Linked DNA regions of Azospirillum brasilense. Each later gene encodes a partner of the first gene's protein in a complex. Links are inferred from orthologs where the notes say so. Each region holds a gene or a part of one and is shown on either strand. Other genes may lie near its edges.

Evidence for each region.
Region 2: the proteins of ccmB (region 1) and D3869_RS08830 are in contact, whole or in part, in a solved structure (PDB 8CE8), measured with the Escherichia coli proteins. The link is inferred for Azospirillum brasilense from one-to-one orthologs.
Region 3: the proteins of ccmB (region 1) and ccmE are in contact, whole or in part, in a solved structure (PDB 8CE8), measured with the Escherichia coli proteins. The link is inferred for Azospirillum brasilense from one-to-one orthologs.

Annotation. Positions count from the first base shown.
Region 1 is NZ_CP032345.1:1,406,670-1,416,696, forward strand. What follows is about bases 4,392-7,278. They hold ccmB (heme exporter protein CcmB), read right to left. Parts: upstream 6,225-7,278; coding sequence 5,559-6,224; downstream 4,392-5,558. Other genes in these bases: folD (bifunctional methylenetetrahydrofolate dehydrogenase/methenyltetrahydrofolate cyclohydrolase FolD), read right to left, coding at 4,392-4,432; D3869_RS06895 (DUF167 domain-containing protein), read right to left, coding at 4,425-4,799; D3869_RS06900 (YggT family protein), read right to left, coding at 4,799-5,083; ccmA (heme ABC exporter ATP-binding protein CcmA), read right to left, coding at 6,221-6,910. Outside these bases: D3869_RS06860 (NAD-dependent deacylase), read left to right, coding at 1-158; D3869_RS06865 (uracil-DNA glycosylase family protein), read left to right, coding at 155-754; D3869_RS06870 (metallopeptidase family protein), read right to left, coding at 756-1,169; D3869_RS06875 (4a-hydroxytetrahydrobiopterin dehydratase), read left to right, coding at 1,318-1,620; ModD protein, read right to left, coding at 1,663-2,490; D3869_RS06885 (magnesium transporter CorA family protein), read right to left, coding at 2,511-3,527; more of folD, read right to left, coding at 3,524-4,391; D3869_RS06920 (putative transporter), read left to right, coding at 7,320-8,999; D3869_RS06925 (putative transporter), read left to right, coding at 9,071-10,027. UniProt on the Escherichia coli protein: Required for the export of heme to the periplasm for the biogenesis of c-type cytochromes.
Region 2 is NZ_CP032345.1:1,820,943-1,823,734, forward strand. It holds D3869_RS08830 (heme ABC transporter permease), read right to left. Parts: upstream 1,861-2,792; coding sequence 1,141-1,860; downstream 1-1,140. Other genes in the region: D3869_RS08815 (heme lyase CcmF/NrfE family subunit), read right to left, coding at 1-383; ccmE (cytochrome c maturation protein CcmE), read right to left, coding at 439-894; ccmD (heme exporter protein CcmD), read right to left, coding at 891-1,109; D3869_RS08835 (DMT family transporter), read right to left, coding at 2,097-2,792. UniProt on the Escherichia coli protein: Required for the export of heme to the periplasm for the biogenesis of c-type cytochromes.
Region 3 is NZ_CP032345.1:1,812,969-1,822,945, reverse strand. What follows is about bases 1-2,837. They hold ccmE (cytochrome c maturation protein CcmE), read left to right. Parts: upstream 1-1,109; coding sequence 1,110-1,565; downstream 1,566-2,837. Other genes in these bases: D3869_RS08815 (heme lyase CcmF/NrfE family subunit), read left to right, coding at 1,621-2,837; ccmD (heme exporter protein CcmD), read left to right, coding at 895-1,113; D3869_RS08830 (heme ABC transporter permease), read left to right, coding at 144-863. Outside these bases: more of D3869_RS08815, read left to right, coding at 2,838-3,612; D3869_RS08810 (DsbE family thiol:disulfide interchange protein), read left to right, coding at 3,626-4,162; D3869_RS08805 (cytochrome c-type biogenesis protein), read left to right, coding at 4,159-4,635; c-type cytochrome biogenesis protein CcmI, read left to right, coding at 4,635-6,065; D3869_RS08795 (DMT family transporter), read left to right, coding at 6,188-7,117; D3869_RS08790 (YkvA family protein), read right to left, coding at 7,122-7,565; D3869_RS08785 (rhodanese-like domain-containing protein), read left to right, coding at 7,721-8,134; D3869_RS08780 (VOC family protein), read left to right, coding at 8,136-8,570; D3869_RS08775 (methyl-accepting chemotaxis protein), read left to right, coding at 8,755-9,977. UniProt on the Escherichia coli protein: Heme chaperone required for the biogenesis of c-type cytochromes. Transiently binds heme delivered by CcmC and transfers the heme to apo-cytochromes in a process facilitated by CcmF and CcmH.

The DNA.
Region 1 (10,027 bases):
CCGCCGCCGGCTTCGTGGCCGAGGCGCGCAACGCCGGCGCCCTGACCCTGGAACTGAACCTGGAGCCGTCGGCGGGCGCCAGCCTGTTCACGGACTCCGTCAACGGCCCGGCGACCGAGGTCGTCCCGGCCTTCGTGAACGCGCTGCTGAGCCTGTGACCGACACACTTGAGGAGCTGTTCGAACGGGCCCGCGCCTGCCGGCTGTGCGCGGGGGTGTTGCCGCACGGCTGCCGCCCGGTGCTGCGCGGCAGCCCGTCCGCCCGTCTGCTGATCGTCGGGCAGGCGCCGGGGGCGCGGGTGCATGCCAGCGGCATCCCCTGGAACGACCCGTCCGGCGACCGGCTGCGCCAGTGGCTGGCCATGGACCGTGACGCCTTCTACGACGAGAGCCGGATCGCCATCGTTCCCATGGGACTCTGCTACCCGGGCACGGCGCCGAAGGGCGGCGACTACCCGCCGCGCCCGGAATGCGCGCCGCTCTGGCACCCGCCGCTGCGCGCCGCCCTGACCGGGGTGCGGCTGACCCTGCTGGTCGGCAGCTACGCCCAGGCCCACTATCTGGGAAACCGCCGCCAACGGACGATGACCGACACGGTGGCGGCGTGGCGGGATTACCTGCCGGAATTCCTGCCCCTGCCCCACCCGAGCTGGCGCAACACCGCGTGGCTGAAGAAGAACCCCTGGTTCGACGCGGAGCTGGTGCCCACGCTGCGCCGCCGCGTGGCGGACACCCTGGGCGCCCTGGACGGGTGACTCACCCCTCCATGGCCTCGATGCGCTCCATGTCCTCGTCCGACAGGCCGAAATGGTGGCCGATCTCGTGGATCAGGACGTGGCGGACGATGGCGAACAGGTCCTCGCCGGTCTCGCACCAGTAGTCCAGGATCGGGCGGCGGTAGAGGAAGATCATGTCCGGCCCGCTGCGCAGGTCGGCGACGCTCTGCCGCGTCATATCGACGCCCCGGTAGAGGCCAAGCAGGTCGAAGGGGCTTTCCAGCTCCATCTCGCGCTCGGTCTCCTCGTCGGGGAAATCCTCGACATGGATCGACAGATTGGCGATCGGGGCCAGGAGTTCCCGCGGAATCGTCTCCAGCGCGTCCTCGGCCATCCGCTCGAGGTCGGGGGTGGAGGGGGGAACGGTGTGGGTGTGTGCCGGTTTGCGCATCATACCGGTGAAGGTAGCGTTGCTTGCCGCCCAGGCCAAGCGGCGCTAAACCGGAAGGCGGACCGGAACACCGATTTGATCCACAATCGATCCGTGTCCGTTACGCCTTGCACAGACCAACCAAACAGGCCAACCAACAACGGGGGAAGGAATGTCGGACAAGCTGGTGGGCGCCAAGCGGCAGACCGCGCTGAAGGAACTGCACGGCTGGGCGGAGGTTCTGGAGCGCGACGCGATCCGCAAGACCTACCATTTCCCCGACTTCCCCGCCGCCTGGGGCTTCATGAGCCAAGTCGCCCTGCTGGCGGAGCGGGTGAACCACCATCCGGAATGGTTCAACGACATGGGCCGGGTGGAGATCATCCTGTGCACCCGCAGCGCCGACGGTCTGACCCAGGCCGACGTCGATTTCGCCCACCGCGTGGACCAGATCGCTCCGAACCGCGACCGCTGAAGACTCCCCTCTCCCGTCCCGGGAGAGGGACTGAAACGACATTCACGCCGGTTCCAGAACCACCTTCACATCCGCCGGGCGCCCGAAGAAGGGGGCGGTGGTGACCAGCAGCGGGCAACCGGCGGCGGCGTAGGCCGCCGCGTTGTCCTCGGTCACGCCGCCCGCCGCCGCGACGACCGGCGGGCGCGGCAGGCCGCGCGTCGCCTCGACCACGGCGCGGGCCTCCTCCGGCGGGCGCTTCTCCAGCTGCAGCACGTCGGCCCCGGCCCGGGCGAAGGCGATGGCGTCCGCCACCGTGTCAACCTCCACCACGATCGTCTTTTCCGGCGCCCGGCGGCGCAGGTCGGCGATCCACGCCTCCGGCGGGCCGGACAGGAAGGCGCGGTGCTCGGGGAAGACCAGGATCGTTTCCGACAGGCCCAGCCGGTGCATCACCGCCCCGCCGGCCAGCGCCGCCTTGACCGACAGGTCCTTGGCGCCGGGGAAGTTCTTGCGGGTGCAGGCGACGGTCACGCCGGGGGCGGCCTCGACGATGCGGCGGGCGCGGGAGGCGATGCCGGAGGCGTATTCGACCAGGGTCTGCGCCACCTTCCAGCCGCGGTGCAGGGCGCCCGCCGGGCCGTGGCCCTCCAGGAAGGGCGTCCCGGCCTCGACCGCCGTGCCGCTGGGCCGGACGGACGTCACCGTGCCGCCGGCCTTTTCGATCAGGCGGGCGGCCTCCTCCGTCCCGGCCAGCACCATGGCGCCGCGCGCCGCGAACCGGATGCGCGCCGGGGCGGCGGCGATGCCCAGCAAGTCGGTGGTCAGGTCGCCGTAGGGAACGTCCTGGGCGAGAAGCGCGTCGAGCGCGGCATCGGACAGGACGATCATCGGCGGTTTCCTTTTGTCTGTTAAAGCCACCCGCGGCGGCGGAAATACCAGAGCGGCACCACGGCCGACAGAACCATCAGCAGGATCGCCATGGGATAGCCGAAGTCCCAATCCAGCTCGGGCATGTAATGGAAGTTCATGCCGTAGGCCGAGGCGATCAGCGTCGGCGGCATCAGCGCGACCGACACGACCGAGAAGATCTTGATGATCGCGTTCTGCTCGATGTTGATCAGGCCGAGCGTGGCGTCGAGCAGGAAATTCGCCTCATGCGCCAGGAAGCCGGCGTGCTCGTTCAGGGACCGCAGGTCGCGCGACAGCGTCTTCAGCGCGGCCTTCTGCTCCTTGGTCAGCCGCCCGGCGGCGACGGAGGAGAGGAAGGCGACCAGCCGGTCCAGCCCGGCGAGGCTGTCGCGCACCTTGTGCGTCAGGTCGCCGGCCCGCCCGATGCCGCGCAGCACGTCCTGCAGCTCGTCCGGCTTCTTGGCGGCCCGCCCGCCACCGCTCGTTCCGCCCCCGCCGAGACCGCCGTTGTTCAGCGAGTCGGTGAAGATACGCGCGGACAGCCCATCGATGCGGGCGCCGATCAGCTCCAACACGTCGGCGACCCGGTCGATCACCGCGTCGAGGATGCCCAGCAGCGCGTCCTCGGCGCTGGCCAGAAGCTCCGGCTGGCGGCCGGTCCGCGCGGCGAAGGTGGCGACGGAGCGCGGCTCGGTGAAGCGCACCGTGATCATGTGCCGGGGGGTCAGGACAAAGGTGACCTCGCCCTGCTCCGGCATCGGCGAATCGGCCCGCGCGATCACCGAGGAGGTCAGGTAGACGGCCTCCCCCTCGGTGTAGAGCTGGCTCGACGCCTCGATTTCCTTCATTTCCTCGCGCGTCGGCAGGTCGCAGCCGGTGACGGCGCCGACATGCGCGCGCTCCGCCTCGTCGGGACGGAGAAGATCGATCCACACCGTGTTGGGCGGCAGCGGCTCGCCGAGGGCGAGCGGCTGCTCGACCACGCGGCCGCCCACCCGGGCGTGGACCGTGATCATGCAAGGGCCTCGGCGGGGACCGGGGCGCCGGCGGCGCGGCAGGCGGCGGCCAGCGTGTTCAGCATCAGGCAGGCGATGGTCATCGGCCCGACGCCGCCCGGCACCGGGGTGATGGCCCCCGCGACCTTGACCGCCTCGTCATAGGCGACGTCGCCGACCAGCTTGGTCTTGCCCGGCTCGGTCGGGTGCGCGATGCGATTGATGCCGACATCGATGACCACGGCGCCCGGCTTGATCCAGTCGCCGCGCACCATCTCCGGACGCCCCACCGCGGCGACCAGGATGTCGGCGCGGCGGCATTCGCCGGGCAGGTCCTGGGTGCGGGAGTGGGCGACGGTGACCGTGCAGTCCTGCTGGAGCAGAAGCTGCGCCATCGGCTTGCCGACGATGTTGGAGCGGCCCAGCACCAGCGCCCGCTTGCCCTTCAGGTCGTTGCCCAGCGTGTCGCGGAGCAGCAGCAGGCTGCCCAGCGGGGTGCAGGGCACGATGGCGCCGGCCCCGCCGGTCGCCAGCAGGCCGGCGTTGACGACGTGGAAGCCGTCCGCGTCCTTTTCCGGGACGATGCGGGCCAGCACGCGGGCCGTGTCGATGTGCCTGGGCAAGGGAAGCTGGACCAGGATGCCGTGCACCGCCGGGTCGGCGTTCAGCCGGTCGATCAGGGCCAGCAGCTCCGCCTCGCCGAGGTCGGCGGGCATGTGGTGGTCGAAGCTGTTCATGCCGAGATCGGCCAGGGCCTTTTCCTTGGACCGGACATAGACCTGGCTCGCCGGGTCCTCGCCCACCAGCACAACGGCGAGGCCGGGGGTGACGCCGTGGCTGGCCTTGAGCGCGGCCACACCCTCCGCCACGCGGGCGCGCAGCCCCGCGGCGAACGCCTTGCCGTCGATGATCTTCGCCTCAGCCATCGCTCTTCCCACCATTGCTGCTCACCGGCTCGCCGGTCGCGGTTTCCACCAGCGCCGTCAGCCGGCGCATCAGGTCGGCCGGATCGCCGGCCACATGGACAATCTTGTTCCGGTCGGTGGCGCCGGCCACCACCGTCAGGCTGGTCTTGGGCAGTTTCCACGCCTTGGCCAGCAGTTTCACCACCGCCTCGTTCGCCTTGCCGTTCTCCGGCACGGCGGTGACGGTCACCTTCAGGGCCGTTCCTCCGGACGCCGTGGCGGCCAGCCCGGCGATGGCGTTGCGCGACGCCTTGGGCGTCACCCGCAGCGCCAGCCGGACGCCGTCTGCCACCGCCTCGAAGGGAGCGGCCTCGAAGGGACTTGCCATCAGAAGCGCGGCCAGTATTCCGCCATCAGGTTGCGGATGAAGAAGATCAGCAGGATCAGCGCGATCGGCGACAGGTCCAGGCCGCCCATGTTCGGCAGGACGCGGCGGATCGGGCGCAGCACCGGCTCCGTGATGCGGTAGAGGAAGTCGCCGATGACATAGACCGCGCGGTTGCGGGTGTTCACGACGTTGAAGGCCACCAGCCAGCTCAGCACCGCCGAAGCGATGAGCAGCCACACATAGAGGCTGAGAACGGTGTCGATCAGCAGGTAGAGCGCAATCATGCCCGGCCCGTCCCTTTATTGTCCGATTTTGCGGGGCACCCTAAGCACAAGCGGCGAGTGCTGTCCAGTGCCGCGCGGCGGGCCGCGATCATGCCCTTCGCCATCCCCTTGCGCACCACCGCCGATGCCCGTGGGCGGGCGCGTTCAGGGGGCTTGACAGGCCCTCTCCACATCACCATTATCCGCCGCACGCCGGTGACGGTGTGTGGGGCCGTAGCTCAGCTGGGAGAGCGACGCGTTCGCAATGCGTAGGTCGGGAGTTCGATCCTCCTCGGCTCCACCAATCCCCCCAAGACAATGATGCGACACAGGAATTCGCCCGGAAGCGGCGGAATTCCCCGCGGTGTACACCGCCCTGTCGCACGACGGCTTCGGCCAAATCGCGTCCATCTCTTTTAAAATTCGCCTCCCGTCGCCCTGGACGGCGCCATCCGCCGTGCCGTCCGGGATCGCGGCGCCCGTGAGGCGCCGCCTTCTACTCCACCGCCTGACGCAGGGCGGCGGCGCTCGCCCAGGGGGCCAGCGGCAGGGCACCGGCCAACAGGCCGCCCAGCAGCAGCAGATGCGGGCGCGGGGTCAGGCCATTCAGCGCGGCGTCGATGGCCCCGGCGCCGAAGATCAGCACGGGGATGTAGAGCGGCAGGATCAGCAGCGACAGCAGCACGCCGCCGCGCCGGGCGCCCAGCGTCAGCGCCGCCCCGATGCTGCCGATCAGGCTGAGGATCGGCGTTCCGACCAGCAGGGTCAGCACCAGAATCCCGAAGCCCTCGGCGTCCATGTTCAGCAGCAGCGCCAGCAGCGGGGCGGCGGCGATCAGCGGCAGGCCGGTCACCAGCCAATGGGCCAGCGTCTTGGCCAAAACCACCGCCTCCATCGGCAGGGTGGACAGCGACAGCAGCTCCAGCGAGCCGTCCTCGTAGTCGTTCTGGAACAGCCGCTCCAGCGACAGCAGCGAGGCGAGCAGGGCCGCCACCCAGATCACCCCGGCGGCGATGCGGGCGAGGATGTTCGGCTCCGGCCCGACGCCGAAGGGGAACAGCACGACGCACAGCACGAAAAACATCACGGCGATGCTGGCGTCCGACCCCTGGCGCAGCGCCAGCCGCAGGTCGCGCCCGATCAGGCGCAGGAAGCGGGTCATGCCGCGTCCTCCTCTTCCTCAACCTCGTCGTCCTCGCCCCCGTCGTCCTCGTCATGGGGGACGGGGGTGAATTCGTCGAGGTGCAGCTCGCCGGCGCCGGGCATGGCGATGTCCACATGGGTGGAGACGGCGACCATGCCGCCGCCGGCCCGGTGCTCCGCGATGATCTCCTCGAACAGGGCGATCGCCGCTCGGTCGAGCGCCACGGTCGGCTCGTCGAGCAGCCACAGGGCGGCGGGGGCGGCGATGATGCGGGCGAGGTTCAGGCGCCGCTTCTGCCCCGCCGACAGGTAGCGCCCCGGCACGTTGGCGATGTGCGGCACGCCCAGCCGGTCGAGCGCCTTCAGCGCGTTGCCCCGCGGGTCGGCGGCGCCGCCCAGCGTGGCCCAGAAGGACAGGTTCTCCACCGCGCTCAGCACCGGCTTCACCGCGTCGAGATGGCCGACGTAATGGATGCGGCCGCGGTGGGCGTCGGGATCGTCGGTCACCGGCACATCGTCCCAGGAGAGCCGGCCGCGGATCGGCTTGAGCAGCCCGGCCATGACGCGCAGCAGGCTGGACTTGCCGCTGCCGTTGGGGCCGAGCAGGAACAGCGCCTCCCCCGGCGCGATCCGGAAGTCCAACCCGGTGAAGACCAGCCGGTCGCCACGGAGGCAGGTCAGCGCGGAACCGGCGAAAACGGGCATGGCGGCGGGCGGGCTCTTGCGGTGGGCGGGGCGGGGGGAGCTATAGCACAGCCCGTCCGGGTGCCAAAAAGAAACGGCCTCACAAAAGGTCGGGCCAAACAGAAACGGCCCCAAAAAGAAACGGCCATCGCAAGGGGGTTCTTGCGATGGCCGCCGATCCAGCCGGGGCCTGGCTGGGGACCCCGGAAAACCGGAGCCCTGATCGTCGCTTAGGGGCCGGACCGCAGGGGTTCACAGATCCGGCCAGCCACTTCATGCCCTAAGGCTTCCTCCGGTTTAGGGCCAGAAAGTGGCGAAATTTTGATCCGGGGAATGTCCCTTCCCATTCCAGGGCATTGCCCCGGCAGGAGGGAGCGGGCATTCATAGGCGCCTTCGCCCTTCGCGGCTCAACCGGACCGGGTGCCTGCCATGACCCTGCTGATCGACCTGTTCAACGGCCTTCCCGACATCGCCCGCATCATGCTGATGCTCAGCGTGGTGGCGGCGTCGGGGCTGGCGCTGGGGCAGGTCAAGGTGCGCGGCGTGGGGCTGGGCATCGGCGGGGTGCTGTTCGCCGGGATCGCCGCGGGGCACGTCGCCAAGGCGCTGGGCCTGACCTTCGACCATCACGTCCTGCATTTCATGCGGGAGTTCGGACTGATCCTGTTCGTCTACACCATCGGCGTGCAGGTCGGCCCCGGCTTCTTCGCCGCCCTGAAGAAGTCCGGCCTGACGCTGAACCTGCTGGCCGCCTCCCTGGTCGGGCTAGGGGTGCTGGTGGCGGTGGCGATCCACGAGATCGGTGGGGTGCCGCTGCCGGCGGTGCTGGGCATCTTCTCCGGCGCCGTCACCAACACACCGTCGCTGGGCGCCGCGCAGGAGATGCTGCGCGAGGTCGGGGCCTCGGCGGCGGAGATCAACACGCCCAGCCTCGGCTACGCCGTCGCCTACCCCTTCGGCATCGTCGGCATCCTCATCACCATGGGACTGATCCGCGTCCTCTTCCGCATCGACCCGGCGGCGGAAGCCGAGGCCTTCGAGCGCAAGCGCCGCGCCCAGGTGGAAACCTTGGAGACGCTGGACGTCGCCGTGCGCAACCGGTCGGCAATGGGGCTGCCGCTGCGCGACATGGCGCTGTTCGGCGACCAGGGGGTGATGATTTCCCGCCTGCTGCGCGAGGGGCGCCTCCAGGTGCCGCACCCGGACACCTGCCTGCGCGCCGGCGACGTCGTGCATCTGGTCGGGCCGCGGGTCAAGCTGGAGGCGACGAAGCGGCTGCTCGGCGAGGCGGCGGAGGTCACCCTGACCACCAAGGGCACCGACATGCGCTGGGACCGGCTGGTCGTCACCAACGAGCATGTGCTGGGCAAGGCCATCGGCCAGCTCGACCTCGCCGACGCCTACGACGTGGTGGTCAGCCGGGTCAACCGCGCGGGCGTGGAGCTGGTGCCGAGCCCGGCCCTGCACCTCCAGTTCGGCGACATCCTGACCGCCATCGGCAAGCCGTCGGACCTCCAGCGGGTGGCGGCGCTGATGGGCAACTCGGCGCGGCGGCTCCAGCAGGTGGAGTTCGTGCCGGTCTTCATCGGCATCCTGCTCGGCGTGCTGCTCGGCTCCATCCCCTTCTACATTCCGGGGATGCCGGCGCCGCTGAAGCTGGGTCTGGCCGGCGGGCCGCTGGTGGCGGCGATCCTGCTGGCGCGCATCGGCCACATCGGGCCGCTGGTCTGGTTCATGCCGCCCGCCGCCAACATGGCGCTGCGCGAGATCGGCATCGTCCTGTTCCTGGCGGTGGTCGGGCTGATGTCCGGCGACCGCTTCGTTGAGACTCTGGTGCACGGCGACGGGCTGTTGTGGATCGGCTGCGGCGTGCTGGTGACGCTGATCCCGCTGCTCGTCGTCGGCGTCGTCGCGCGGGCCTGCGCCCGGCAGAACTACCTGACGATCTGCGGCCTGCTGTCCGGCAGCATGACGGACCCGCCCGCGCTCGCCTTTGCAAACGCAATGAGCGCATCGGAGGCTCCCGCCCTCGCCTATGCCACTGTTTACCCTATGGTTATGTTTCTGCGTATCCTTGCACCGCAGTTGATCGTCCTGTTCCTCTGGTAAAGGGGCAACCCTGCGGGAGCGCCTCCCACGGGATCGGCGGACGGTCTGTCCTCGCGTGAGGAGACGCGGCCATGCACGCGCTCATCGATCTCTTCCTGGCCATGCCGCCGATCGCGCGCGTGGTGTTCATGCTGGGCATCACCTCGGCCCTCGGGCTGGCGCTCGGGCACATAAGGCTGCGCGGGGTCGGGCTGGGCATCGGCGGCGTGCTGTTCGCGGGCATCGCGGTCGGCCATTTCGCCAAGCAGGCCGGGGTGACGCTGAACGCCGAGATGATGGAGTTCATCCGCGACTTCGGCCTGATCCTGTTCGTCTACACCATCGGCATCCAGGTCGGCCCCGGCTTCTTCGCGGCGCTGAAGAAGTCCGGGCTGGCGCTGAACGGGCTGGCGCTGCTGATGGTCGGTTCCAGCATCCTGCTGACCGCCGCCCTCGTGCTGTTCGACCTCGTGCCGCTGGGCTCCGGCCTCGGCGTCTTCGCGGGCGGGGTGACCAACGCCCCGGCGCTGGCCGCCTCGCAGCAGGTGCTGAAGGAGGTCGGGGCCGACGCCGCGGTGATGGCCCTGCCCGGCCTGGCCTTCGCCGTCACCTACCCCTTCGGCATCGCCGGCAATCTGCTGGCCATGGCGGCGGTGCGGATCGTCTTCGGCATCGACCCGCAGGAGGAGGCCAGGGCCTTCGAGGCCGCCCGGCGCGCCGAGGTGGCGGCGCTCGACACCATGGACATCGCCGTCACCAACCCGGCCCTGCGCGGGGTGCGGCTGGGCGACCTCACCATGCTGCCGAGCCTGGGGGTCTGCGCGTCGCGGCTGCTGCGCGGCGGCCAGCTCCGCGTGCCCGGCGAGGACACCCGGCTGGAGGAGGGCGACGTGCTGCACGTCGTCGGCCCGCGCCCAAGGCTCGAACAGGTCCGTCTGCTGATGGGGCGGGAGGCCGACGTCCGGCTGACCACCAAGGGCAGCGACCTGCGGTGGGAGCGCATCGTCGTCACCGCCAACCCGGTGCTGGGCAAGTCCATCGCCGCGCTG
Region 2 (2,792 bases), 410 kb from region 1 along the record:
ACGGAGATGACGCGGGCCTTCAGCGAGGGCGGCAGGTTGCGGCCGAAGATGCCGACCGCCGCGCCGAACACCGTCAGCATGACGACCCACAGCATCATCGAGCCTTCGTGGTTCCCCCACACGCCCGACACCTTGTAGAGCATCGGCTTCATCGAGTGGCTGTTGGCGACCACGTTCGACACGCTGAAGTCCGACACCACATGCGCCCAGGTCAGGGCGCCGTAGGCGACCAGGACCAGAAGCATCTGGGCGATGGCGGCGGGACGGGCGACGCCCATCCAGGCGGCGTTGCCGGTGGCGGCACCCACCAGGGGGACGCCGGACTGCACCAGCGCCACGAACAGCGCCAGCACCAGCGCGTAATGGCCGAGTTCGGGAATCACGGGCCCGATGCTCCCTTAAAGAACGGAATGTGGAGGAGTGGGGAAGCCGCCAGCGTCACGAGCTGGGCTTCTGCTCCTTCGAGTTCGCCTTGAAGTGCTCCGCCTCCTTCAGGGCGGCGGCGACCTCCGGCGGCATGTAGTTCTCGTCGTGCTTGGCCAGCACCTCGCGCGCCTGGAAGACGCCGTTGATCATGCGGCCTTCCGTGATGACGCCCTGGCCCTCGCGGAACAGGTCGGGAAGCTGGCCGCGGTAGCTGACGGCCACCGTGTGCACCGTGTCGGTGACGCGGAACTGCGTCGTCACCCCGTCGGGCATCTTGCTCACGCTGCCTTCCTCGACGAGGCCGCCCAGGCGGAAGTTGCGGTCGCCGATGTCCTGGGTCTGCAACTGCGTGGGGCTGAAGAAGAAGACGATGTTGTCCTCGAACGCCGTCAGCGTCAGGGCGGTGGCCGCGCCAAGGCCCAGCAGGGCGAGGCCCAGCATGTAGAGGCGCCGTTTCTTGCGGGTCATCCTTCACCAACCTCCGCCGCGGGCGACGCCGCGGCTCCGTTGCGCGCCCGGCGCCGCCGCGGCGGGCGGCTGCCTTCCAGCGCCTTCAGGGTCGTCTCGGCGCCGCGCAGCGCCTTCAGCGTGGCGACCAGCAGGCCGACCATCACCAGCGCCGCCAGCGCGTAGGACGACCAGACATACGCGGCGTAGCCGCCCATCGCGAAAAACTCTGCCATCCTTGCCTCCGGCCCAGCCTGTTCCCGTGCCTCAGCCCTGCGCCTCGGTCAGGCGCATCGTCTGGATCTTGCGCTGCACGATCTCCGCCCGCAGGCGCAGCAGGACCACCGTGATGAAGTAGGCGGTGAAGCCCAGCGCCATGACCAGCAGCGGGACCAGCATGGACCCGTCGATGGTCGGTCCGCCCATGCGGATGACGCTGGCCGGCTGGTGCAGGGTGTTCCACCAGTCCACCGAGAATTTGATGATCGGCACGTTCACGATGCCGACGAGAAGCAGCACGTTGCCCGCCCGCGTCCCGCGCTGCGGGTCGTCGAAGGCGTTCACCAGCGCCATGTAGCCGAGATAGAGGAAGAACAGGATCAGCACGCTGGTCAGCCGCGCGTCCCACACCCACCACGTCCCCCACATCGGCGCGCCCCACAGCGAGCCGGTGACGAGGCAGATGAGGGTGAAGCCGGCGCCGACCGGGGCGGCGGCCTTGGCGAACAGGTCGGCCAGCGGGTGCTTCCACACGAGTCCGCAGGCGGCGGCGATGGCCATGTTGACGTAGACGAACAGGCTCATCCAGGCGGCGGGCACATGGATGTACATGATCCGCACGGTGTCGCCCTGCTGATAGTCGCGGGGCGAGCCGATCAGCGCGATGTAGAGCCCGACGATCAGCAGGATCACGGTCGCCCCCGCCGTCCAGGGCAGGATCGCCGCCGACAGGCGCTGGAAGCGGGCAGGATTTGCAAATCGATGCATAGGACCTATGGGCCTCTGGTCGTGCTGCGGACGATATAAGCTCAGTGATGCCCCAGCGCGAGGGGTTTCGCCTTGATCTTGGTCAGGAAACATGGCCGCACACCGTGGTGTTTTCAGGACGGTGCGGCGGCCTGTCGCACTGACGGTACGACGGGTTGACGCGGCCTTTCCATGCTACGTTGGTGCAGGGCGGGTGGAAAAGTCCGCCCGGACCGGATGACGGGGCGACGCCGCGCTCAGTGCCGGTGCGCGTGGTGGGCGTCCGGAAAGTGGGCGTGCCGGTGCCGCAGGCGGCCGTGGCGATGCCGGTGGCTGTGCGGTTCGGTCACCGGGCCGTCGTGATGGTGGCGGTGGTGCTCGTCATGGGTGTGCGGGTGGTCGTGCTCGATCTCCTCATGATCGTGCTCGTGGTCGTGATCCTCGGTCAGGTGCAGCCAGACGCCGACACCCATCAGGACCGCCGCCGCCGCCAGCCCGAGTGTCACCGGCTCGCCGAAGATCGCCAGGGAGGCGATGCCGCCGACGAAGGGGGCCGTCGAGAAATAGGCCCCGGTGCGGGCGGCGCCGATGTGGCGCAGGGAGACCACGAACAGCACGAGGCTGACGCCGTAGCCGAGCAGCCCGACCAGCATCGCCGCCGCCGCGGTCGGCGCGGCGGGCGGGGCGTCGCGGAGCGCCAGGGCGATCCCGACAGTGACGCTGCCGGCCACCAGCCCCTTGATCGTGGCGATGTCCGCCGGGTCGGCCAGCGACACCTTGCGGGTCAGGTTGTTGTCCACCGCCCACATCAGGCAGGCGGCGGCGACCGCGGCCGGTCCCCATCCGGCGGCGAGGGCCACCGGTCCGCTCCAGGACAGCACGACCGCTCCCGCCACGATGGCGGCCATGCCGGCGACGAGGCGCCGGTCGACGCCCTCGCGGAAGACGAACCA
Region 3 (9,977 bases), 410 kb from region 1 along the record:
TCAGTGCGACAGGCCGCCGCACCGTCCTGAAAACACCACGGTGTGCGGCCATGTTTCCTGACCAAGATCAAGGCGAAACCCCTCGCGCTGGGGCATCACTGAGCTTATATCGTCCGCAGCACGACCAGAGGCCCATAGGTCCTATGCATCGATTTGCAAATCCTGCCCGCTTCCAGCGCCTGTCGGCGGCGATCCTGCCCTGGACGGCGGGGGCGACCGTGATCCTGCTGATCGTCGGGCTCTACATCGCGCTGATCGGCTCGCCCCGCGACTATCAGCAGGGCGACACCGTGCGGATCATGTACATCCATGTGCCCGCCGCCTGGATGAGCCTGTTCGTCTACGTCAACATGGCCATCGCCGCCGCCTGCGGACTCGTGTGGAAGCACCCGCTGGCCGACCTGTTCGCCAAGGCCGCCGCCCCGGTCGGCGCCGGCTTCACCCTCATCTGCCTCGTCACCGGCTCGCTGTGGGGCGCGCCGATGTGGGGGACGTGGTGGGTGTGGGACGCGCGGCTGACCAGCGTGCTGATCCTGTTCTTCCTCTATCTCGGCTACATGGCGCTGGTGAACGCCTTCGACGACCCGCAGCGCGGGACGCGGGCGGGCAACGTGCTGCTTCTCGTCGGCATCGTGAACGTGCCGATCATCAAATTCTCGGTGGACTGGTGGAACACCCTGCACCAGCCGGCCAGCGTCATCCGCATGGGCGGACCGACCATCGACGGGTCCATGCTGGTCCCGCTGCTGGTCATGGCGCTGGGCTTCACCGCCTACTTCATCACGGTGGTCCTGCTGCGCCTGCGGGCGGAGATCGTGCAGCGCAAGATCCAGACGATGCGCCTGACCGAGGCGCAGGGCTGAGGCACGGGAACAGGCTGGGCCGGAGGCAAGGATGGCAGAGTTTTTCGCGATGGGCGGCTACGCCGCGTATGTCTGGTCGTCCTACGCGCTGGCGGCGCTGGTGATGGTCGGCCTGCTGGTCGCCACGCTGAAGGCGCTGCGCGGCGCCGAGACGACCCTGAAGGCGCTGGAAGGCAGCCGCCCGCCGCGGCGGCGCCGGGCGCGCAACGGAGCCGCGGCGTCGCCCGCGGCGGAGGTTGGTGAAGGATGACCCGCAAGAAACGGCGCCTCTACATGCTGGGCCTCGCCCTGCTGGGCCTTGGCGCGGCCACCGCCCTGACGCTGACGGCGTTCGAGGACAACATCGTCTTCTTCTTCAGCCCCACGCAGTTGCAGACCCAGGACATCGGCGACCGCAACTTCCGCCTGGGCGGCCTCGTCGAGGAAGGCAGCGTGAGCAAGATGCCCGACGGGGTGACGACGCAGTTCCGCGTCACCGACACGGTGCACACGGTGGCCGTCAGCTACCGCGGCCAGCTTCCCGACCTGTTCCGCGAGGGCCAGGGCGTCATCACGGAAGGCCGCATGATCAACGGCGTCTTCCAGGCGCGCGAGGTGCTGGCCAAGCACGACGAGAACTACATGCCGCCGGAGGTCGCCGCCGCCCTGAAGGAGGCGGAGCACTTCAAGGCGAACTCGAAGGAGCAGAAGCCCAGCTCGTGACGCTGGCGGCTTCCCCACTCCTCCACATTCCGTTCTTTAAGGGAGCATCGGGCCCGTGATTCCCGAACTCGGCCATTACGCGCTGGTGCTGGCGCTGTTCGTGGCGCTGGTGCAGTCCGGCGTCCCCCTGGTGGGTGCCGCCACCGGCAACGCCGCCTGGATGGGCGTCGCCCGTCCCGCCGCCATCGCCCAGATGCTTCTGGTCCTGGTCGCCTACGGCGCCCTGACCTGGGCGCATGTGGTGTCGGACTTCAGCGTGTCGAACGTGGTCGCCAACAGCCACTCGATGAAGCCGATGCTCTACAAGGTGTCGGGCGTGTGGGGGAACCACGAAGGCTCGATGATGCTGTGGGTCGTCATGCTGACGGTGTTCGGCGCGGCGGTCGGCATCTTCGGCCGCAACCTGCCGCCCTCGCTGAAGGCCCGCGTCATCTCCGTCCAGGGCATGATCGGCGTCGGCTTCCTGCTGTTCATCCTGATCACCTCGAACCCCTTCCTCCGCGTGGTTCCGGCGCCGCTCGACGGCAACGACCTGAACCCGCTGCTCCAGGACCCCGGCCTCGCCTTCCACCCGCCCTTCCTCTACGCGGGCTATGTCGGCTTCTCCATCGCCTTTTCCTTCGCGGTCGCCGCCCTGATCGAGGGGCGCGTCGACCCGGCCTGGGCGCGCTGGGTGCGGCCCTGGACGCTGGCCGCCTGGTCGACCCTGACCGCCGGCATCGCGCTCGGCTCCTGGTGGGCCTACTACGAGCTGGGCTGGGGCGGCTGGTGGTACTGGGATCCGGTCGAGAACGCCTCCTTCATGCCCTGGCTGGCCGGCACCGCGCTGCTGCACTCCGCCATCGTGGTGGAGAAGCGCGACGCGCTGAAGACCTGGACCATCCTGCTGGCGATCATCACCTTCTCGCTGTCGCTGATGGGCACCTTCCTGGTGCGCTCGGGCATCCTGACCTCGGTCCACGCCTTCGCGGTGGACCCGGCGCGCGGCGTCTTCATCCTGGTCCTGCTGGCGATCGCCACCGGCGGCTCGCTGCTGCTCTACTCCGTGCGGGCGCCCAGCCTGAAGACCGGCGGCCTGTTCGCCCCGGTCAGCCGCGAGGGCTCGCTGGTGCTGAACAACCTGCTGCTGTCCACCGCGACGGCGACGGTCTTCATCGGCACGCTCTACCCGCTGTTCCTCGACGTGCTCGACCTCGGCAAGGTGTCGGTCGGCCCGCCCTTCTTCAACGCCACCTTCATCCCCGTCGCCATCCCGATGGTGATCGCCATGGTGGTCGGCCCCTTCCTGGCCTGGAAGCGCGCCGACCTGCTGGGCGCCCTGACCCGGCTGTGGACGGCCGGCGTGGCGACCGTCGCCTGCGTCGCCATCGCCGCCTACGTCACCAACGGCGGCGGGCCGCTGCTGGCGCTGGTCGGGGTCGCGCTCGCCGCCTGGGCCTTCTTCGGCTCGATCGCCGAGTTCGCGGAGCGCATCCGCCTGTTCCGCATCCCGGCGAAGGACAGCTGGAACCGCGTGGTCAACCTGCCGCGCAGCGCCTGGGGCATGACCATCGCCCACGCCTCCATGGGCATCGCCATCGCCGGCATGACCGGCACCTCGGCCTGGCAGAGCGAGACGATCAAGGCGATGAAGCCGGGCGACAACGCCACGGTCGGCGCCTACGCCGTGCATTTCGACCGCGTCGGCACGGTGCAGGGGCCGAACTACAGCGCCGAGCAGGGCGTCTTCACCGTCACCCGCGACGGCAACCACATCGCCACCCTGACGCCGCAGCGCCGCAGCTACCCGGTCACCCGCATGACGACGACCGAGGCGGCGATCCACACCACCTGGCTGTCCGACGTCTATGTGGCGCTGGGCGACCCGACGCAGAACGGCACGGCCTGGACCGTGCGGCTGTACCATCACCCGCTGGTGCCGTGGATCTGGATCGGCTCGCTGGGGATGATGCTGGGCGGGCTGGTCAGCCTGTCCGACCGCCGCTTCCGCATCGGCGCCCCGGAGCGCCGCCGCGCCGCCAAGGGCAGCCTTCAGCCCGCCGAGTAAGGACAAGCCCACGATGCGCCGCCTGATCTATCTGTTGCCGCTGCTGCTGTTCGTCGGTGTCGGCGTGGCCTTCCTGCGCGGGTTCGACCGCGACCCGCGCGACATCCCCTCCGCCCTGATCGACAAGCCGGCGCCGGAATTCTCGCTGCCGCCGCTGCCGGGCTACAAGGAAGGGCTGTCCAACGCGACGCTGAAGGGCGACGTCACGCTGGTGAACGTCTTCGCCTCCTGGTGCATCCCCTGCAAGGCCGAGCACCCGATCATCACCCGGCTGGCCCGCGAGCAGGGCGTGACGGTGCGCGGCATCAACCACAAGGACAAGGCGGAGGACGCCATCGCCTGGCTGAACCGCAACGGCGATCCCTACGCCAGCATCGGCGTCGACCTGGACGGCCGCGTGTCCATCGACTGGGGCGTCTACGGCGTGCCGGAGACCTTCCTGCTCGACCGCCAGGGCCGCATCCGCTTCAAGCATGTCGGCCCCCTGACCCCGCAGGTGGTCGAGGAGCAGATCCTGCCCATGGTCAAGCATCTGCGGAGCGCGTCGTGAGAGCCCTTCTGATCGCCGTCCTGCTGGCGTTGACCCCGGTCGCCGCCTCCGCCGTCCAGCCCGACGAGGTTCTGAAGGACCCGGCGTTGGAGGGCCGCGCCCGGGAGATCAGCAAGGATCTGCGCTGCCTCGTCTGCCAGAACCAGTCGATCGACGATTCCAACGCGCCGCTCGCCCGCGACCTGCGCGTGCTGGTCCGCGAGCGGCTGACCGCCGGCGACAGCAACCAGCAGGTGCTGAGCTTCGTCACCGACCGCTACGGCGACTATGTGCTGCTGCGCCCGCCCTTCAAGGCGACGACGCTCTTCCTGTGGATCGGCCCCTTCGTGATCCTGGCCATCGGCGGCGTCGCCACGGCCCTGTACCTGCGCGGGCGGAAGGGAGCCGCCGTTGCTGCCGGCGGCGACACCGCCCCGCTGACCGAGGACGAGCGGCGGCGCCTCGACGCCCTGCTCCGCAAGGACAAAGCCTGATGCTGTTCTGGATCGTCGCCGCCGCCCTGACGGCGGCCGTGGTGCTGCTGATCGTGCCCCCGCTGCTGAGGAAGCCCGAGGGCGCCGCCGAGGAGCGTGCCGCCTACGACCTGGAGGTTTACCGCGACCAGCTCGGCGAGCTGGAGCGCGACCAGGGCCGCGGCCTGATCAGCGAGGCGCAGGCCGCCGCCGCCCGCGCCGAGATCGGCCGCCGCATGCTGGCCATCGCCGACCGCGGCAAGGGCCCTGCGAAGGATGGCGCGAAGGGCAAGGAGCCCGCCGCCCGCGCCCCGCGCAGCGCGATGGCGCTGGCCGCCCTGCTGGCCGTCCTGCTGCCGCTCGGCACGCTGGCCGTCTATGGCAAGCTCGGCCGCCCGGAGCTGCCGGCCCAGCCGCTGGCCTCGCGCAATCTGGACCATGAGCGCGGCGGGCCGCCCAAGAACGTGCTGGCGGCGATGGACAAGCTGAAGGCGCAGCTCGCCGAGACCCCCGACGACCCGCAGGGCTGGGCCATCCTCGGCCAGGCCTACGCCAAGATGGGCCGCCTGCCCGAGGCCGCCGACGCTCTGGGCAAGGCGGTGGCGCTGGCCGGCGACGATCTGGAGCTTCTCGGCAGCTATGGCGAGGTTCTGATCTCGGCCAACGGCGGCACCGTGCCGGACGAGGCCCGCAAGACCTTCGACCGCGTGCTGGCGAAGGATCCGACGGAGCCGCGCGCCCGCTTCTACGCCGCGCTGGCCCGCTTCCAGGCCGGCGACAGCAAGGACGCCCTGGAGCGCTGGAGCGCCCTGCTCGCCGAGTCCCACGCCGACGCCCCCTGGGTGCCGATCGTGCGCACGCAGATCGCGGAGGCCGCCAAGGCGCTGAACCTCGACCCGGCCAAGGTGACGCCGGAGCCCCTGCCCGCCCAGCAACCGCCGCCGGTCGCCCAAAACCAGGGCCAGAACCAGGGCCAGGGCCAAGCCGAGGGCGAGGACCAGCAGCAGATGATCCGCGGCATGGTCGACGGGCTGGCCGCCCGGCTGGAGGCCAACCCGGACGACGTGGACGGCTGGCTGCGGCTGTCGCGCTCCTACGGCGTGATGGGCGAGTCGGCGAAGGCCATCGACGCCGCCCGCAAGGCGCGGGAACGGGCGCCCCAGCGGCCCGACGTGCTGGTCGCCTACGCCTCCGCCCTGCTGTCGGCGGAGCCGCGGAGCAGCAAGCCCGGCCCGATGCCGGAGGAGGCCGTCGCCTCGCTCCGTCAGGCGCTGGCGGCCGAGCCCGACAACCGCGACGCGCTCTGGCTGCTCGGCCTGAACGCCGCGGGCATCGGCCGGACCGCCGAGGCCACCGACCTGTGGACCCGCCTGCTGGCCCAGTTCAAGCCGGAGGAGCCGGAATACACGCTGATCCGCTCCCGCCTCGAGTCGCTGAAGGCCGGCGGCTGACCGCCTTCCGAATGTCCCTTGCACCCGGACCGGTCCGAAGAGCAGGATAGCGATGCACGCTGGGGTGGCGCTTCCGGCAATGGAGCGCCACCCGCAGGCCGATCCGCCAGGGACGCGACCGATTGCCCAACCCCGCGCTCACCGCCAAAGGTCCCGCCACCGGCCCCGGCATGGCGGGAAAACCGCTGGAGGCGGCCTTCTGGATGCTGGGGGCCGCCCTGTTCATCGCCATCGGCAACGCGATGATCCGCCATGTCAGCGGCGAGCTTCACCCCTTCGAAATCGTTTTCTTCCGCAACCTGTTCAGCCTGATGTTCATGCTGCCCTGGATCGCGGCGGTGGGGCTGGGGCGGCTGCGCACCGGGCGGGCGGGCCTCTACGCCTCGCGCTCGGCGACCAGCCTGGTGGCGATGCTGTGCTGGTTCTACAGCGTCACCCACCTGCCGCTGCCGGACGCCACGGCGCTCAGCTTCACCATTCCCCTCTTCGTCACCGCCGGGGCCGCGCTGTTTCTGAACGAGACGGTGCGGGCGCGGCGCTGGGCCGCCGTCCTGGTCGGGCTGGCCGGGGTGATGATCGTCGTCCGTCCCGGCGACACCACCCTGGACCCGGCGATCCTCGTCATGCTCCTGCATTGCGTCGCCGCCGCCATAACCACGCTCCAGGTGCGGGCCCTGGCAACCTCCGACGGGGTGATGGTGGTGGTCGCCTACATGGGGCTGTTCCTGACCCCGATGGCCCTGGTGCCGGCCCTATTCGTGTGGGAGTGGCCGAGTTGGACGGCGCTCGGCTGGCTCGTCCTGCTGGGCGGCATCCTGACCCTGGGACAGTTGGCGATGACCCGTGCGTTCAAGCTGGCGCCGGCCTCGGCGATGATGCCCTACGACTACGCCCGCCTGCCCTTCACCGCCCTGCTCGCCTGGCCGCTGTTCGGCGAGGCCATGGACCTCTGGGGCTGGGTCGGCGCCGGGGTGATCGCCGCCTCCGCCCTCTACACCGCCCATCGCGACGCCGCGCAGTCACGCGCCGAGCGGAGCGCGGCCAAGGCGTAAGCCGTCAGCCGTTTCCGGCGGGCTTCATCCCGGAAGCGTCACCCGCGGCAGGCTTCATCTGCTGCTCCTTGCGCAGGGCGGCGCGGGCGCGGTCCTCATGCTCGGGCTTCAGATTGCTCCGCACCGCATGGACGGCGGTCGCCAGCACCGCCGCGTCGTCCACGAAACCGACCGCGATCAGCCAGTCCGGGATGGAATCCGCGGGCAGCACGAAATAGGCCAGCGCCGCCATCAGGATCGCCTTCGCCTTGAAGGGCGTCTGCGGGTCGGTCGCGCAGAAGAAGGCGGCCAGTGCCTGCTCCAGGAAGGGAATGCGGTGCAGGTTGGCGCGCAGCGTGTTCCAGAAGCGGCGGCGGACGTAGCGCTCGTTCCGCTCCACGCGGACGGGGTCGATGACGGCGGGCAAAGCGGCGGCGGCTTCGGTGGGTCCGTCGGTGGCGATCGGCATGGCTTCCCCTGGGCTCCCCCTGGCCGTCGCCCCTTCCCGGTGGACCGGGCGGGGCGGCCTGTTGCACAGTTGCGTGGAGCAATAACAGCGCAGACGCGCCAACGGTCCCGCCAAGGGTTTGACTACGGCCAAAGGGTCAGAAGGAGGAAACCGCCATGCCGATGAAGAAGGGCTACAAGGAGTTGCTGGCCGAAGCGAACGCCCGCATCCAGGCGATCACGCCGCAGGAGGCGCTGTCCCTGCACGGCGACCCCGACGTGGTGTTCGTGGACATCCGCGACCCGCGCGAGCTGACGCGCGACGGCATGATCCCCGGAGCCTTCCCGGCCACCCGCGGCATGCTGGAATTCTGGGTGGACCCGGACAGCCCCTATCACAAGCCGGTCTTCGCGTCGGGCAAGCGCTTCGTCTTCTACTGCGCCAGCGGCTGGCGCTCGGCGCTGGCCACCGACACCGTGCAGTCGATGGGCTTGGAGAACGTCTGCCACCTCGAAGGCGGCTTCAAGGGCTGGAAGGAAGCCGGGCTGCCCGTCGCCATGCCGCCCGCCGCCGAACGCAAGGGAAGCTGAGATGGAACAGCGAGTCAGCCTGATCACGCTGGGCGTCGCCGACCTCGCGCGCAGCCGCCGCTTCTATGAGGAGGGGCTGGGCTGGACTCCCTCCCCCGTCAGCCAGGACGCCATCACCTTCTACCAGTTGGGCGGCATCGCGCTGGCTCTCTACGGTCGGGAGGCGCTGGCCGAGGACGCGCATCTGGCGGAGTCCGGCCCGACCTCGGGCTTCGGCGGCATCACGCTCGCCCACAACCTGCGCAGCAAGGCGGAGGTGGACGCGGTGATGGCCCAGGCCGAGCGGGCCGGCGGGCGCATCCTGAAGCCGGCGCAGGACGTCTTTTGGGGCGGCTACAGCGGCTATTTCGCCGACCCGGACGGCCATCCCTGGGAAGTCGCCTGGAACCCCTTCGCCGCGCTGGGCGAGGACGGAAGCTTCAGGCTGGAGGGGTGAGCGGTCCGTCGCCCGCCTGCAATCTTTGCTCGAAGATGCGGTGAAGACGTTTGTCGCCGTTCAGAGCAGGACACCGTCATGACACCCATGACGGTGTCGCTTGAAAACGAGAAATGTTGCTTTTTGACGAAACATATTTTCGTTAAAATGTAGCTCAATATTAATATGTATCATCCACGATGCCATGACCTGCAACGTCAACGCATCGTGGAACGAGCCGATGTCTACGGTCAAAGCACGCCTTTTGGTTGCCCTCTCTGTTCTGTGCTTCTTTCTTTTCGCGATTGCGGCCACCGGCTGGCTGGCCCTGGGACAGTCACACCGGGGCATGGAAACGGTGTTCAAGGACCGCGTCGTCCCGCTGCGCGACCTGAAGGTCGTCTCCGACATGTTCGCCGTCAACATCGTCGACACCACGCACAAGGTGCGCGGCGGCGCCGAGACGTGGGAGGGCGGTCTCAAGTCCATCGATGCCGCGCTCGGCGAGATCGCGACGCGCTGGTCGGCCTTCACCGCCACCTCGATGAACGCCCGCGAAAAGGAACTGGCGAATGAGGCCGAGCGCCACATGGGCAAGGCGCGTGCCGCCGCGACGACCGCCCGCGCGCTGATGCAGGCCAGGGACCAGGCCGCGCTGGATGCCTTCGCGGTGTCCACGCTCTACCCCAGCATCGACCCGGTGGCGGCGGCCGTCGGAAAGCTGGTCGACCTGCAGCTGAAGGAGGCCGAGGCCGAGTATGAGCGGACCAACGCCGCGTACGACACCTCCCGCTGGATCCTGGGGATCGCGGTGCTGCTCGGCGTGCTGGCCGCCGCCTTTGCCATGACGACGACGCTGTTCCGCGTGGTCGGCCCGCTGCGCGCCATGGCCGAACTCATGCAGCGCCTCGCCAAGGGCGATCTCGGCATCACCGTCGACGGCACGGACCGGATGGACGAGGTCGGCACGCTCGCCCGCTCGCTGGCGGTGTTCAAGGACTCCGCCGTCGCGAACCGCCGGATGGAGGAGGAGCAGCGCCAGGAGCAGGCCCGCAAGGAAGCCCGGCAGGCGCTCGTGGAAAAATACATCGTCGGCTTCGACAGCACGGTCCACGCGACGCTGAGGATGCTGGCCTCCGCCGCCACCGAGATGCGCGCCACCGCGGAGTCCATGTCGTCCACCGCCGAGGAGACCAGCCGGCAGGCGTCGACGGTCGCCGCAGCGTCGGAGCAGGCGACCACCAACGTCCAGGCGGTCGCCGGGGCCACCGAGGAGCTGTCCGCCTCCATCACCGAGATCGGGCGCCACGTCGCGACCTCCACCACCATCGCCGGCAACGCCGTGGAGGAGGCGGCCCGCACCGACCGGACGGTCCAGGGGCTGGCGGAGGCCGGGCAGAAGATCGGCGAGGTGGTCGGGCTCATCAA